DNA from 3 places in the Ensifer sp. ENS10 genome. Region 1 is predicted to be linked to each of the others. Evidence: riboswitches for the same ligand, from Rfam matches in the RefSeq annotation. Region 1 holds a riboswitch; each other region holds the start of a gene.
The links. A riboswitch is a leader RNA that binds a small molecule or an ion and turns the genes downstream of it on or off. The one in region 1 is predicted to bind cobalamin.
Positions count from the first base shown of each region.

Region 2: it holds a riboswitch for cobalamin, as region 1 does, so the genes downstream of both, IB265_RS11520 (CbtB-domain containing protein) here and IB265_RS09095 (DUF1636 domain-containing protein) in region 1, are expected to answer to the same signal.
Region 3: it holds a riboswitch for cobalamin, as region 1 does, so the genes downstream of both, bluB (5,6-dimethylbenzimidazole synthase) here and IB265_RS09095 (DUF1636 domain-containing protein) in region 1, are expected to answer to the same signal.

Region 1 is NZ_JACVAS010000002.1:444,716-448,528, reverse strand. It holds gene aspT (aspartate-alanine antiporter) at 1-1,494, opposite strand, end outside; gene IB265_RS09100 (DUF1330 domain-containing protein) at 2,016-2,309, opposite strand; cobalamin riboswitch at 2,525-2,741, shown strand; gene IB265_RS09095 (DUF1636 domain-containing protein) at 2,846-3,259, shown strand; gene IB265_RS37720 (ABC transporter ATP-binding protein) at 3,420-3,813, shown strand, end outside.
Region 2 is NZ_JACVAS010000002.1:942,325-946,137, reverse strand. It holds gene IB265_RS11530 ((2Fe-2S)-binding protein) at 1-71, shown strand, start outside; gene IB265_RS11525 (CbtA family protein) at 122-919, opposite strand; gene IB265_RS11520 (CbtB-domain containing protein) at 1,115-1,291, opposite strand; cobalamin riboswitch at 1,333-1,596, opposite strand; gene IB265_RS11515 (TetR/AcrR family transcriptional regulator) at 1,595-2,287, opposite strand; gene IB265_RS11510 (NAD(P)H-binding protein) at 2,391-3,221, shown strand; gene IB265_RS11505 (DUF1772 domain-containing protein) at 3,218-3,697, shown strand; gene IB265_RS11500 (SRPBCC domain-containing protein) at 3,766-3,813, opposite strand, start outside.
Region 3 is NZ_JACVAS010000002.1:194,265-198,077, reverse strand. It holds gene IB265_RS07900 (phytanoyl-CoA dioxygenase family protein) at 1-229, shown strand, start outside; gene IB265_RS07895 (SDR family oxidoreductase) at 319-1,131, shown strand; cobalamin riboswitch at 1,273-1,485, shown strand; gene bluB (5,6-dimethylbenzimidazole synthase) at 1,531-2,226, shown strand; gene IB265_RS07885 (DUF2865 domain-containing protein) at 2,344-3,450, opposite strand; gene IB265_RS07880 (acyl-homoserine-lactone synthase) at 3,578-3,813, opposite strand, start outside.

The DNA of each region.
Region 1 (3,813 bases):
GCCGATCAGCACCGAGGCGATCATCGGGATGGAGGTTGCAACGACTCCCCAGATGAACAGCGAAATGCCAACCTCCTGGAGGCCTGCGACGAAGCCCGGTCCGGCGCCGATACCGACCACGGCGATGAAGATGTTGAGGCCGAGCGTGTTCAACAGCCACAGCGCCGGCGACGGGATGCGGCCGAAGGCGGGGTAGGTGGTGCGCAGCCAGCCGAGCACGAGACCGGCAAGCAGGGCGCCGCCTGACGTGGATAGCCCGATCGGAATACCGCCGATCGTTATCGTCAGCGCCCCGATCATCGCGCCGATGAACAGACCCCAGCCGAGGAAGGCGATGTCGGTGGTTTCGACCGGGCGATCGGCAAAGCCGAGAGCCTTGATCGCCGCTTCGACGTGCCTCCTGGCGCCGCCGATGGTGACGATGTCGCCACGCTCGACGGTCGTGCCGGGAAGGACCGGGATCTCGACCAGCGAGCGCACGATCTTGCGGGCATAGACGCCGCGCGCCCAATCCATCGTGCTGACTTCGGCGAGTGTCTTTCCGGCCAGCGCCTTGCTGGTCACGTAGACGTCGACGATCTCGGCCTCCGCGTTCAGAAGCTCCTTGTCCTCGACCTCCGTCAGCTTGCTGTCCAGGTTTTCGACGAGCAGGGCGCGCCTGCCCGAGAAGGCGACGACGTCGCCCGGCTGCAGCACGGTGTTGCCATCCGCTTCGATGATCTGATCGCCTCTTCGCAGGCGCTCGACGAAGACGCGAATGCCGGGAAGCAGGTTCTTGACCGGCGTTCCGGTTAGCCCGCTTGCTTCGTCGATCCGATAGGCCCGAAGGCCGAAATCATGATAGGCGCGGGTGATGCCGGGTTCGCTGCTCTCGGTGCCGCCGCCGAGCTTGGCCTCATACTCCTTGCAGGCCGCCGGAAGATCGATGCCGAGAAGTTTTGGGCCAAGCTGGGCGAGGATGATGGCAGAGCCGATCGTGCCCCAGATGTAGGTGACCGCATAGGCAATCGGAATCTGGTCGGCAAAGGTCTTGGCCTGCTCCGGCGTCAGCCCGAGCGAATTGATCTGGTCCGTGGCAACGCCGATCGCAGCCGAGATCGTCTGCGACCCGGCATACATGCCGGCGCCGTAGCCAAGCGGAAGCCCGGCGATCAGCGCGCAGAGATAGGGAACGATGAGGCACAGCACCAGGACAGACAGCGCAAAGGCAATCTGTTTCGGCCCATCGGTGCTCAAGCCGCGCACGAATTGCGGGCCGACACCGTAGCCGACGGCGAACAGGAAGATCAGGAACAAGGTGGACTTCAGATCACCGGAAACCTGGATGCCCAGCTGCCCGATGAGAACACCCGCCAGAAGCGTAGCGGTGACGTTTCCGAGATTGAACCCCGCGACCTTGATGGGCCCGATCAGGAAACCGATGCCGAGGGCGAGGAAGACGGCGACCGGCGGATAGGTCCGAAGCGTCTCGACGAAGAAGTCAATTGGATTCACTGCCATCCCCTGTAGAAAGTTGCGTTGCCATCACTTCATTTCGGGACTTGCGCGGCTAAGTTGATTTTATCGGTGGCTTGTCGATGCCCAATCCTAGCTTTGGCAATTGTCGCTTCGGCTGCTGATTTTCTCAACGGCCTTGGGGTTACGTGAGCGTAACGTACGTTAAATTTCTGGCTTTTGCGGCCAGTGGGGGCTGATGAGCGCTGCGCGGCATCGGTCCGAAAGCGTCGGGTCGGGCGGTCGTGCGAAGGCAAGTTCGGGAGGGCGGCGGCGCGCCGGTCCCGATGAAGGCACACGGTCCCACTACGGCGGATTTCGCCGGCTATTCAACTCTGGCATTGTATTTCTATGTTATCGCATAACGGATGGACATGACGAAACGCCGCATGTCGATGGACCCGGAGCACATGCCCCCGCAGTTGCTTCATCCGCGCGCCGCGAAGCTTGAAGTGACGGGGGCGCTCATCCGTTCGTTTCACGAGCAAGGCCGGCAATTGCGGCCAGTCTTGCGCTCCGCTTCAGATGGCGACGCCTTCGAGTGCTATGATCCGTGTCCTGGCACAGCGCTCACGGATCGCCTTCAGGCGCTGATAGTCCGGCGATTGGTACCAGGAGAGCAAGGCTTGCATGTCCGGGAACTCAAGGATGACGAGCCGGTGCGGTTCCCAGTCGCCTTCAAGCACCCGGGTTGCGCCACCGCGGCCGAGATAACGCCCGCCATAGCGGGCCTCCGTCGCCGGCACCTCTCTTTTGTATTCCTCGAAGGTCGCTGCATCGGTGATATCGACATCGGCGATCAAATAGGCAGCCATGGCAGAGCTCCTTTCCCGACAAGCCAAGGAGCAAGGATACGCCGGTCGTCGCCGTCAGGCGAGACTCTCGCCCGCGGCGGCCGGCAGGGTGACTTAGGATCATTTCCTTGTTGATTGTTGTTATGTTATTTTATAACAGTCGGTACATGACGAAACGCGGCATGTTGATAGATCCCGGCCGCCCAACCCCATCGGTTGTATCCGCTGCCGATTCATGCGAGGAAGAGCGCGATGGTGCTGCGTCCGCGACAATGCGGAAGCGGCTGAAAAGGGAACACGGAACGGACGACCCTGACGGGACCGAAACCGTGGCTGCCCCCGCAACTGTGAGCGGACAGCGCATTCACACCATGTCACTGGCCAAAGGCCGGGAAGACGTGGATGCGCCGCGACCCGCGAGCCAGGAGACCTGCCATCGAACCGATCAACCACAACGGACGGGGTGTTCCGATGGAAAAGAACTGGCTTTCGCGCGACGGTTTTCCGTCACCCTGCCGCTTCGCCATCTCTTGCCGTCAGTCCGGCGGAGAGAGAGAATGGCTGAGCCGACTTCAAGACAGCATAAGATAACGGTCTGCACCGATTGCCGCTTTACCGGCGGCCCCTGCATGCCGGGCGCCGAGCTGATAAAGCGGCTCAACCGCAGCATTGCCGCCCTCGGCGCGCCGCTCGATAGTGATTTCTCGATTGCCGGCACGGTCTGCATGGCGGCATGCACGCGCCCCTGCACCATCGCCTTCCAGGCGACGGGCAAGGCGACCTATCTCTTTGGCGACATTTCGCCGGAAGAGGACATCGACGATCTCGTCCGCTTTGCCGCCACCTATGTGGAGCGCGGCGACGGCATGACGCGGGCTGCCGAACGGCCGCGCGGACTGAAGGGCAAGACGCTCGCCCGCATCCCGGCGGCCATGCTCGTCTCCGAAGACGTTGCGGGCCATTTCCAATGAGTGCGACACGCATGCGCTCAAGCGCGTTTGGTGCGTCGGGGATGGACGCGTGGCGCTGCCGGGGTGGGATCAGACCATGACCTGCACCGCAACAGGAGCCGCCCTTCGCGTTAAGGGGCTTTGCTGGGGGCCGCGCCCGGGGTTGAAGCTGGTCGACGACATGGACTTCGCGATCGAGGCGGGCAGCCGGCTTGCGATCCTCGGGCCGAACGGGGCCGGCAAGACCTCGCTTCTGCGCTGCCTTTACCGGGCGGTGCAGCCGAATGCGGGCCGCATCGAGGTCGACGGCGTCGACCTCTGGTCGACCTCGGCGCGCGAAGCGGCGAAAACGATCGCCGTCGTGCTTCAGGAAATGCCCGGCGATTTTCCCTTCAGCGTGCGCGACGTGGTGATGATGGGCCGCATCCCGCGGCGGGAGGGGCTCAACGGCTGGACGGACACCGACCGTGAGCGCGTGCAGCACGCGCTCTCCCATCTCGATCTCGCCCATCTGGCCGGCCGCCAGTTCTCGACGCTCTCGGGCGGCGAGAAACAGCGGGTGCTGATTGCCCGGG
Region 2 (3,813 bases), 500 kb from region 1:
GCGTCCTGCTGGAGCCGGACGATCGCCGCGCGCGGCTGGCCGCGCATCTCATGCAAAACGGCGGGGCCTGAACCCCGCCGTCGTTTGTTCAGGTGCCCATGGGGGGGCGTGATCGGCCGGATCAGTTTGCTCTCGCGAAACGCTCGTTGATGAAGCCGGAGACGACGCCAAGCACGATCCAGAAGGCGAGCGTGGTGGCGAGTGCGGCAACCGCAAACTCGGCGCCGAGCACGGCCGGAACGTTGCTCGTAATATCGACCGGCTGCGGCGCGCCGTAGACGTGCGGCGCGGCGATCAACGCGAGGCCGACGACCTTGGACACGATTTCTTCGCGCAGGACGACGAGATAGAGACCGACTGCGGAGAGGGCGACGGTCGCCAGCCACCAGGTTTGGCGGTCGCCGAGTTCGGCGGCCGGGAAACCCGGCAGTTCCGGCGGCAGGCCGATTGCCGGCAGCATGTGCACGGCAAGCCAGCCGCAGGCGCCCCAGAGCGCGCCGTTCCTAAGCGTGATCGGGTAGCCGATCACCAGGCTGACGCCGGCCAGGAGCAGGCCGAAGCCGGAGCCGGTGACGAGGTTGGCAATGAGTGTGCCGGAGAACCGGCTCATACCGAACATGATGCCGCCTTCCTCGTGTTCGCCCTCATGCGCATAGGCTGGCGTGATCGGCGACAGGGCATCGAGCATGGCGGAAAGCGGTGAGACCGCCTTCAGCGACGAATGCTGGTCATGGCCCTCGGCGGCGGGTTGCGTCGTTCCAGGCTGTGCAGCGGGCTGTTCGGTTGCGGCCGGAGCCTCGCCTTCGAATTCCTCCGCATGCAGGATCAGCGGGGTTACCCGAAATTCCTGGGCGCCGGTCATGAAGACACCGGCAATCAGTCCAGCCACGATCGCGGCCAGAAGCGTTCTGACAATCATCTTGAAGTCCCTCGATAACGGCAAAAGCCACGCGCTGCGGCGTGGTTTGCAAGCCTTCCCGTTCTGCCATGCGGATGGCCGTTGCGCGCCGGACGAAACCGGCATGCACAAACACCGACATCCGGCACAGGCCGGATGCGTTCATGTCCGCAGACACTTCGATGCGGAACGTGAGTTACGTTCCGGAACATCGTCTTAGTGGCAGGGGAAGCCGTAGGAGTGGCGGGTGTCGTGCGCGGTGTCGTGCAGCACGGCCGAATTGGCAAGGCCGGCACCGAAGACGAGGAATGCGCCGATGAAAAGCGCGATGACGCCAGCGGTCAGACGATCGCTGAGGGAGAGCGGAATGCTCGAAACAGTAGACGTAGCCATGACAACCTCCGTGATGGCATCGGGAAATTCCCGGTGTGGGCCCTATGCCCGTATCGAGTGGCAGGTTTCCTGGCTCACGGCGCTGGGCGGGAAGCCCTGGATCAGCCTCGCCTTCCCAGATCGACCACCCTCTCGTGGTCTCTTCCAGTGGCTTCTTCCGGATCGCTCCGGAATGGCAGATCGACGTCGCTCTACAGTCGCGGGGTCGGCCGTGATGTGAATGCCCAGCATGGGTCCATCCGTCACGTTCCCGTTTACTCCCGAAACACGTTCGTGTCCCGGGAACCAATCGATCTCTGATGATTAGGATCGCACCCCTAATATGTCAATTGGACTTGCGCCGCCGCCCGGTCCATCCGCGACAAAATCGCGGATGATCATGCGTTTATAGGCCTCGACGATGCGGTCGCCCTCGGCGCGATCGACCGACACCGCAAGCCGCATGGTGCAATCGCCGAGATGCATGATCAGGAAAGCGGCACTGTCGATGGTTTCGCGCGGGGTTTCGGGCACAAGCCGGGCCCAGACATCGGCAAGCAGTTTTCCGCCGGCGCGGCTTTGCAGAAGATCGATCTCGCGCAGCGCCTTGTCGGCCTGCATTGCCGACCAGATGTCGCGCATGACGGGCTCGGCCAGAAACATGTCGTAGTAGATGTCGAACAGCACGCAGAAGGCGTCGCGCAGTTCTGCGAGCGATGTGACCTTGGCAAGCTCGGCCGCGATGCACTCGTTGCACATGGCATTGTAGCGCTCGGCCAGCGTGCGCACGATCGCCGCCTTGTCGGGGAAGTACTGGTAGAGCGATCCGATCGAAATTCCAGCCTTTTCAGCAACTTCGCTCATGCGCATGGCGTCGCTGCCCTTTTCCTGAATGAGCGCCGTCGCGCAGGCTAGGATCTGTTCGACGCGCTCGCGGCTGCGTTTCTGGCTGGGTGTCCGGCGCAGGGCGGTTTCGTCTTCGGCGGGAACCGCGGATGGGCTTGTTTCTGAAATCATGAGTGATGCTCACATTTTGGCTTGACTCTTAAAATACGAGGATTTATCACATTTGCAAATGTGAGAGATGCTCATGTTTGTTGATGAACCTTAGGAGGAAACGATGTCTCAGAAAGTCACACTGGTTTTGGGCGGTACCGGCAAGACGGGGCGGCGGGTGGCTGAGCGCCTTCAAGAGCGGGGTGTTGCGGTGCGCATCGGCGCCCGCTCGGCATCACCGTCCTTTGACTGGACGGACGAGGCGACCTGGGCGCCTGTGCTCGAAAATGTCGATCGCATCTATGTCTGCTACCAGCCCGATCTGGCGGTGCCCGGCTCTGTTGAGACCATCCGCAAGTTCGCAAGCCTTGCCGTGGGCGCCGGCATCAGGCGGCTGGTGCTCTTGTCGGGGCGCGGCGAGGACGAGGCGGAAGCGGCCGAGCGCGAATTGCAGGCCTCCGGCGCTGACTGGACGATCGTTCGGGGGAGCTGGTTCTTCGAAAACTTCAACGAAGGCTTCCTGGCCGAGGGGGTCTCAAGCGGTTCGGTCTTCCTGCCCGTGGATACAGTCACCGAGCCTTTCGTCAGCTGCGACGACATCGCTGACGTCGCGGTTGAAGCGCTTCTCGACGATGATCATGTCGGCAAGGTCTATTCTCTGACCGGCCCGCGGCTGATGACCTTTGCTGAAGCCGTGGCCGAGATCGCTGCCGCGGCCAAACGCCCGATCTCCTATCAGGCCGTGCCGGTTGGCGACTTCGCCGCGCAATTGCAGGCTGACGGTGTGCCTGATGACTATGTCGAACTCATCCGCTATCTCTTCACCTCGGTGCTCGACGGGCGCAATTCGAGTGTGACGTCTGACGTCGAGCGCGTGCTTGGGCGGCGGCCGCGCGACTTTGCAACCTACGCCCGCGAGACCGCAGCAACTGGTGTCTGGAGTATTGCCGCATGATCCCGCTGATCCCCGCTCTGGCGTTTGCCGCCGCGATCGGTTCCGGCCTGATGGCCGGGTTGTTCTTCATCTTTTCGGTCTGCATCATGCAAGCCTTGTCGCGGCTGCCGCCGGAGCAGGGGATCGCCGCGATGAACGCCATCAACGTCGTCATCCAGAACCCGATCTTCCTCAGCGCCTTCATGGGCACGGCGCTGCTTGGCCTGGCGCTGATTGTCGTCGCGTTCATTTCGGGCGGCGAGGGCCGATGGCTGCTGGCCGCGGGCGGCCTGGTCTATGTCGTCGGCGTGCTTCTGGTGACGATCGTCTTCAACGTGCCGATGAACGACGCGCTTGCGGCCGCTGCACCCGGGCAGGCCGCGACCGATCTGTGGCTTGGGCGCTATCTCACCGATTGGGTCTGGTGGAACCACGTGCGCACCTTCGCCTCGATCGGTTCGCTGGCGCTCTTCATCCTCGGTTTCGCCCGCACGTGACAAAAAGCACCGGCAAGGCGGTCAATCCTTGCCGGTGCACCCTTCTGAGGTCTCGTCACCTCGGGCGGTCAGCGCTTGGGGATGCGCGCGTCGTACTGCTGTTCAAGCTCAGCAAA
Region 3 (3,813 bases), 250 kb from region 1:
GAAGGCGTTGCTGGCGAAGGGCAAGCTGACCGAAGCGGAAGCGGCCAATGCCATCGCGTCCTGCGCCGAGGGCTATTCCTTCCCAACCAATCTCGACCGCGATCCGCCGCTTGGCGGGCTGGCGCCGAAGACCCAGGCGCAGTTGATGCGCGAGGCACTGGCCGCAGGAACGAGCGAGCAGGATTTTCAGTCGGCACTCGACGCGCAGGCGAAGCGCAAGCTGAGCTGACGGGTCAGTCTCACAATTGACAGGCTCCCGGTGCGTTTCGCTCGGGAGCCGTAGCTGTTTCACACGATCATCTGCGAGGGAGGAACTCGATGAACGGACAGATGCAAGGCAAGATCGCCATCGTCACCGGCGGCACGCAAGGGCTGGGCGCAACGATCGCCGGTCTATTCGCCGAACGCGGTGCGGCGGGTATCGTCATTTGTGGACGCAATACCGCCAAGGGAAAGGCGAAGGCCGAAGAAATCGGCAAGGCAAGCGGCGCGAAAGTGGTCTATGTCGAGGCCGATCTTGAAAAGGTGGACGACGCGCGCAAGGTCGTTGCCGCCTGCGATGCGGAATTCGGTCGGGTCGATGCGCTGGTCAATGCCGCCGCCATCACCGATCGCGGCACGATCCTGGACACGACACCGGAACTCTTCGACCGGATGTTCGCCATCAATGTGCGGGCGCCGTTCTTCCTGATGCAGGAGACGGTGAAGGTGATGCGGCGCGAGCGAACGGAAGGCACCATCGTCAATATCGGCTCGATGTCGGCAATGGCCGGGCAGCCCTTCATTGCGGCCTATTGCTCGTCGAAAGGCGCTCTGGAGACGCTGACCAAGAACACTGCCTATGCGCTTCTGCGCAACCGCATCCGCGTCAACGGCCTGAATATCGGCTGGATGGCTTCCGAAGGCGAGGACCGCATCCAGCGCGAATTTCACGGCGCTGCCGCGGATTGGCTCGAAAAGGCGGCCGCCAGCCAACCCTTCGGCAGGCTCGTCGATCCGGCCGAGGTGGCGCGAGCCTGCGCCTACCTGTCTTCGGCGGAATCCGGGCTGATGACCGGATCGGTGATCTGCTTCGACCAATCGGTCTGGGGCGGCTATGACGGTTCGCCCCATCCGGTGGCGCCGCTCTAGATCACGAAGATTTTGGGTCGGATCGATCCAAAATCATAAACGTGATCGGTCCTTAGAAGTTAGAGCGGAATGCGGGCGGAAAACTGCGTGCACTTTTCCTCATCCCGCTCTGACGGGCGCTTGTCTTTCGCTGGTGGCTGTGCCCTTATGACGCCGTCAGGTGCCCGCGCAAGCGGGAGAATCGGGAATCCGGTGTCATTCCGGAACGTGCCCAACGCTGTGACGGGGACGGTCGCCTCTACAAGTGCCTTGAATTGATTCAAGGTTTTGCCACTGGATCTTAAATCGATCTGGGAAGGTGAGGCGACCGGTTGAACCGAAGTCAGAAGACCGGCCTGGCGAGATAGACCGAACCCCGCGCGGACGGCGGGAGGTTTTCGCATTGTTGGGGATCGAACGATGCTGACTGAACCGAAGGGCGGCCTTGCGGCTGCCGGTGCCTTCTCGCTGGATGAGCGGGAGGCTGTCTACCGCGCTATCGAAACACGCCGCGACGTGCGCGACGAATTCTTGGCAGAGCCTCTTCCCGACGATCTGGTGAAACGCCTGCTTACGGCGGCGCACAGTGCACCGTCGGTTGGCTTCATGCAGCCCTGGAATTTCGTACTGGTGCGGGGGGCAGAAACGCGCGAGCGCGTCTGGCAGGCGTTTCGCCGCGCCAATGATGAGGCGGCGCTGATGTTCGAGGCAGAGCAGCAGACCAAATACCGCTCGCTGAAACTCGAAGGCATTCGCAAGGCACCGCTCAGCATTTGCGTCACCTGTGACCGCACGCGCGGCGGCGCCGTCGTTCTCGGCCGCACGCACAATCCGCAGATGGATGTCTATTCGACGGTTTGCGCCGTGCAAAACCTGTGGCTTGCGGCCCGCGCCGAAGGAGTTGGCGTCGGCTGGGTCAGCATCTTTCACGAGGCCGAGATCAAGGCGATCCTCGGCATTCCCGATCATATCGAGATCGTCGCCTGGCTCTGCCTCGGTTATGTCGATCGCCTTTACCAGCAGCCCGAACTGGCGGTGAAGGGATGGCGGCAACGCCTGCCGCTGGAAGAGCTGGTGTTTGAGGAAGGCTGGGGGAACTGCGGCGAGAGTTCCTAAAACCCGTCTCGCAAAAGTGCGCAGCGGTTTTGCGATAACGACGTGCGAAGTATCAAAAACTTAAAGTGCAATGAGCGAATCTAAAAGATCGCGACGGGCTTTAAGGCGGCGCCAGGATCAGTTCTGGACCGGTTGATAGGCCGGTCCCTTCGGGTGCTTCAGGTCGATCGAGGTTTCTTCCTGCGGCAGGAAGGTCGGGCCGACGACGCGCACCTTGCTCTTGGACGGGTCGTAGGGCCGCTCCTCGGCCGGCGCCTTGGCGGTCGTGGTGTCCGCCGGTTTCTTGGTTTCGATCACGACGATGGACGACTGATCGTCGCCGATCTTGGTGCCGGTCGTCTTCGGCGAGGTTGCGGCAGTCTGCGGTATCTGGCAGCCGCACATGCCAGGCTTGCTGATGCCGCGGGTGCGATAGGCAAACGCATTGGGCATTTCGGTATAGGGTAGCCCGGTCACGGCCGAGACCATCTGTTCGCTCTCTTCCGTGTTGATATCGTGGAAGTAGAGTTCCGTTTCGGCGCCAGGGCAGCGCGCCCGGCAGGCCTGTTCGTCACGCGGGAAGTCGGCCGGCGTCGCATCCGAGGAGATCGGGAAGAAGGCGCCGTCGCAGGTGCGCACGCACATGGTCCTGAGCGTTCCGCGGTAATAGCCATCCTGCGGCGCATAACTGTCTTCGTTATGCCCGAGCATCGGCCCGTAGGCGTCCTCAGGTGGCAGGTCGGCAATGATGTTGCGGTGCGTTTCGGGCTCTTCGGGCTCGACGCTGGCGAACTCCTCGCTGTCGCTGTAGCAGCCGTTGATTTCAAGCGCGGCAAGGATGCGGCGGCGGCTGTCTTCGCTGCCGCCGGCGACGATCTGCTCGCGCTCCGACTTCAGCATGCGCAGATTGTCTTCCATCTCGGCGATGAGGCTGTCGAGCTCCCCGCAGCTGTCGGGGTCGCCGCCATCGAAGGTGACGACGCTGCCGCCACCGCAGCCCGCGCGGCGGCGGTCGTTCTTCGCCCGGCGCAGCTCGATATTCTGTCGTGAGATGGCGCTGGCATAGTCCCGGGCATCCGCAGTGGTGGCGACCATGTCGGGCAGTTGCGCAAGCCGGGTATTCAGCCGGTCGCACACGGTCGATGCCAGCGAAGGATCGGCACCGACCAGGGCCAGCGGCACAAGCACCACAGCGACGTGTTTCAAGCGCGGGAACACGGGCGAAGTCTCTTCCTGATGCCGCATGATGCCGGCCTTCTGATATGGGCGGCTGCCAGCGGCAATTCCTGTTTCACCTCCATCATAGAGCTTGTCGGTGATCGTGCAACGACAAGCGGCGGTTTGCGTTAACGGCTCCGGCCGGCGATGGCATTCAAGCGGCGCGGGCGGTTTCGAGCGACATCGGGCGTTCGAGAACGGTGCCTTCGATGGCGGCAATGGCCTTCATGCGCTGAAGCAGGTCGTTAGTCACTTCCCAGGCGACGGCAACGGCGAAGACCGAGCCGATGCGATGGGGTTCGGCAATGCGCTCGCCCGGGCATCCCATGCGGCGGAACATGCGCTCCAGGAACACGTCGGTGACCGTGACGATGTGGCTGATGCCGGAGG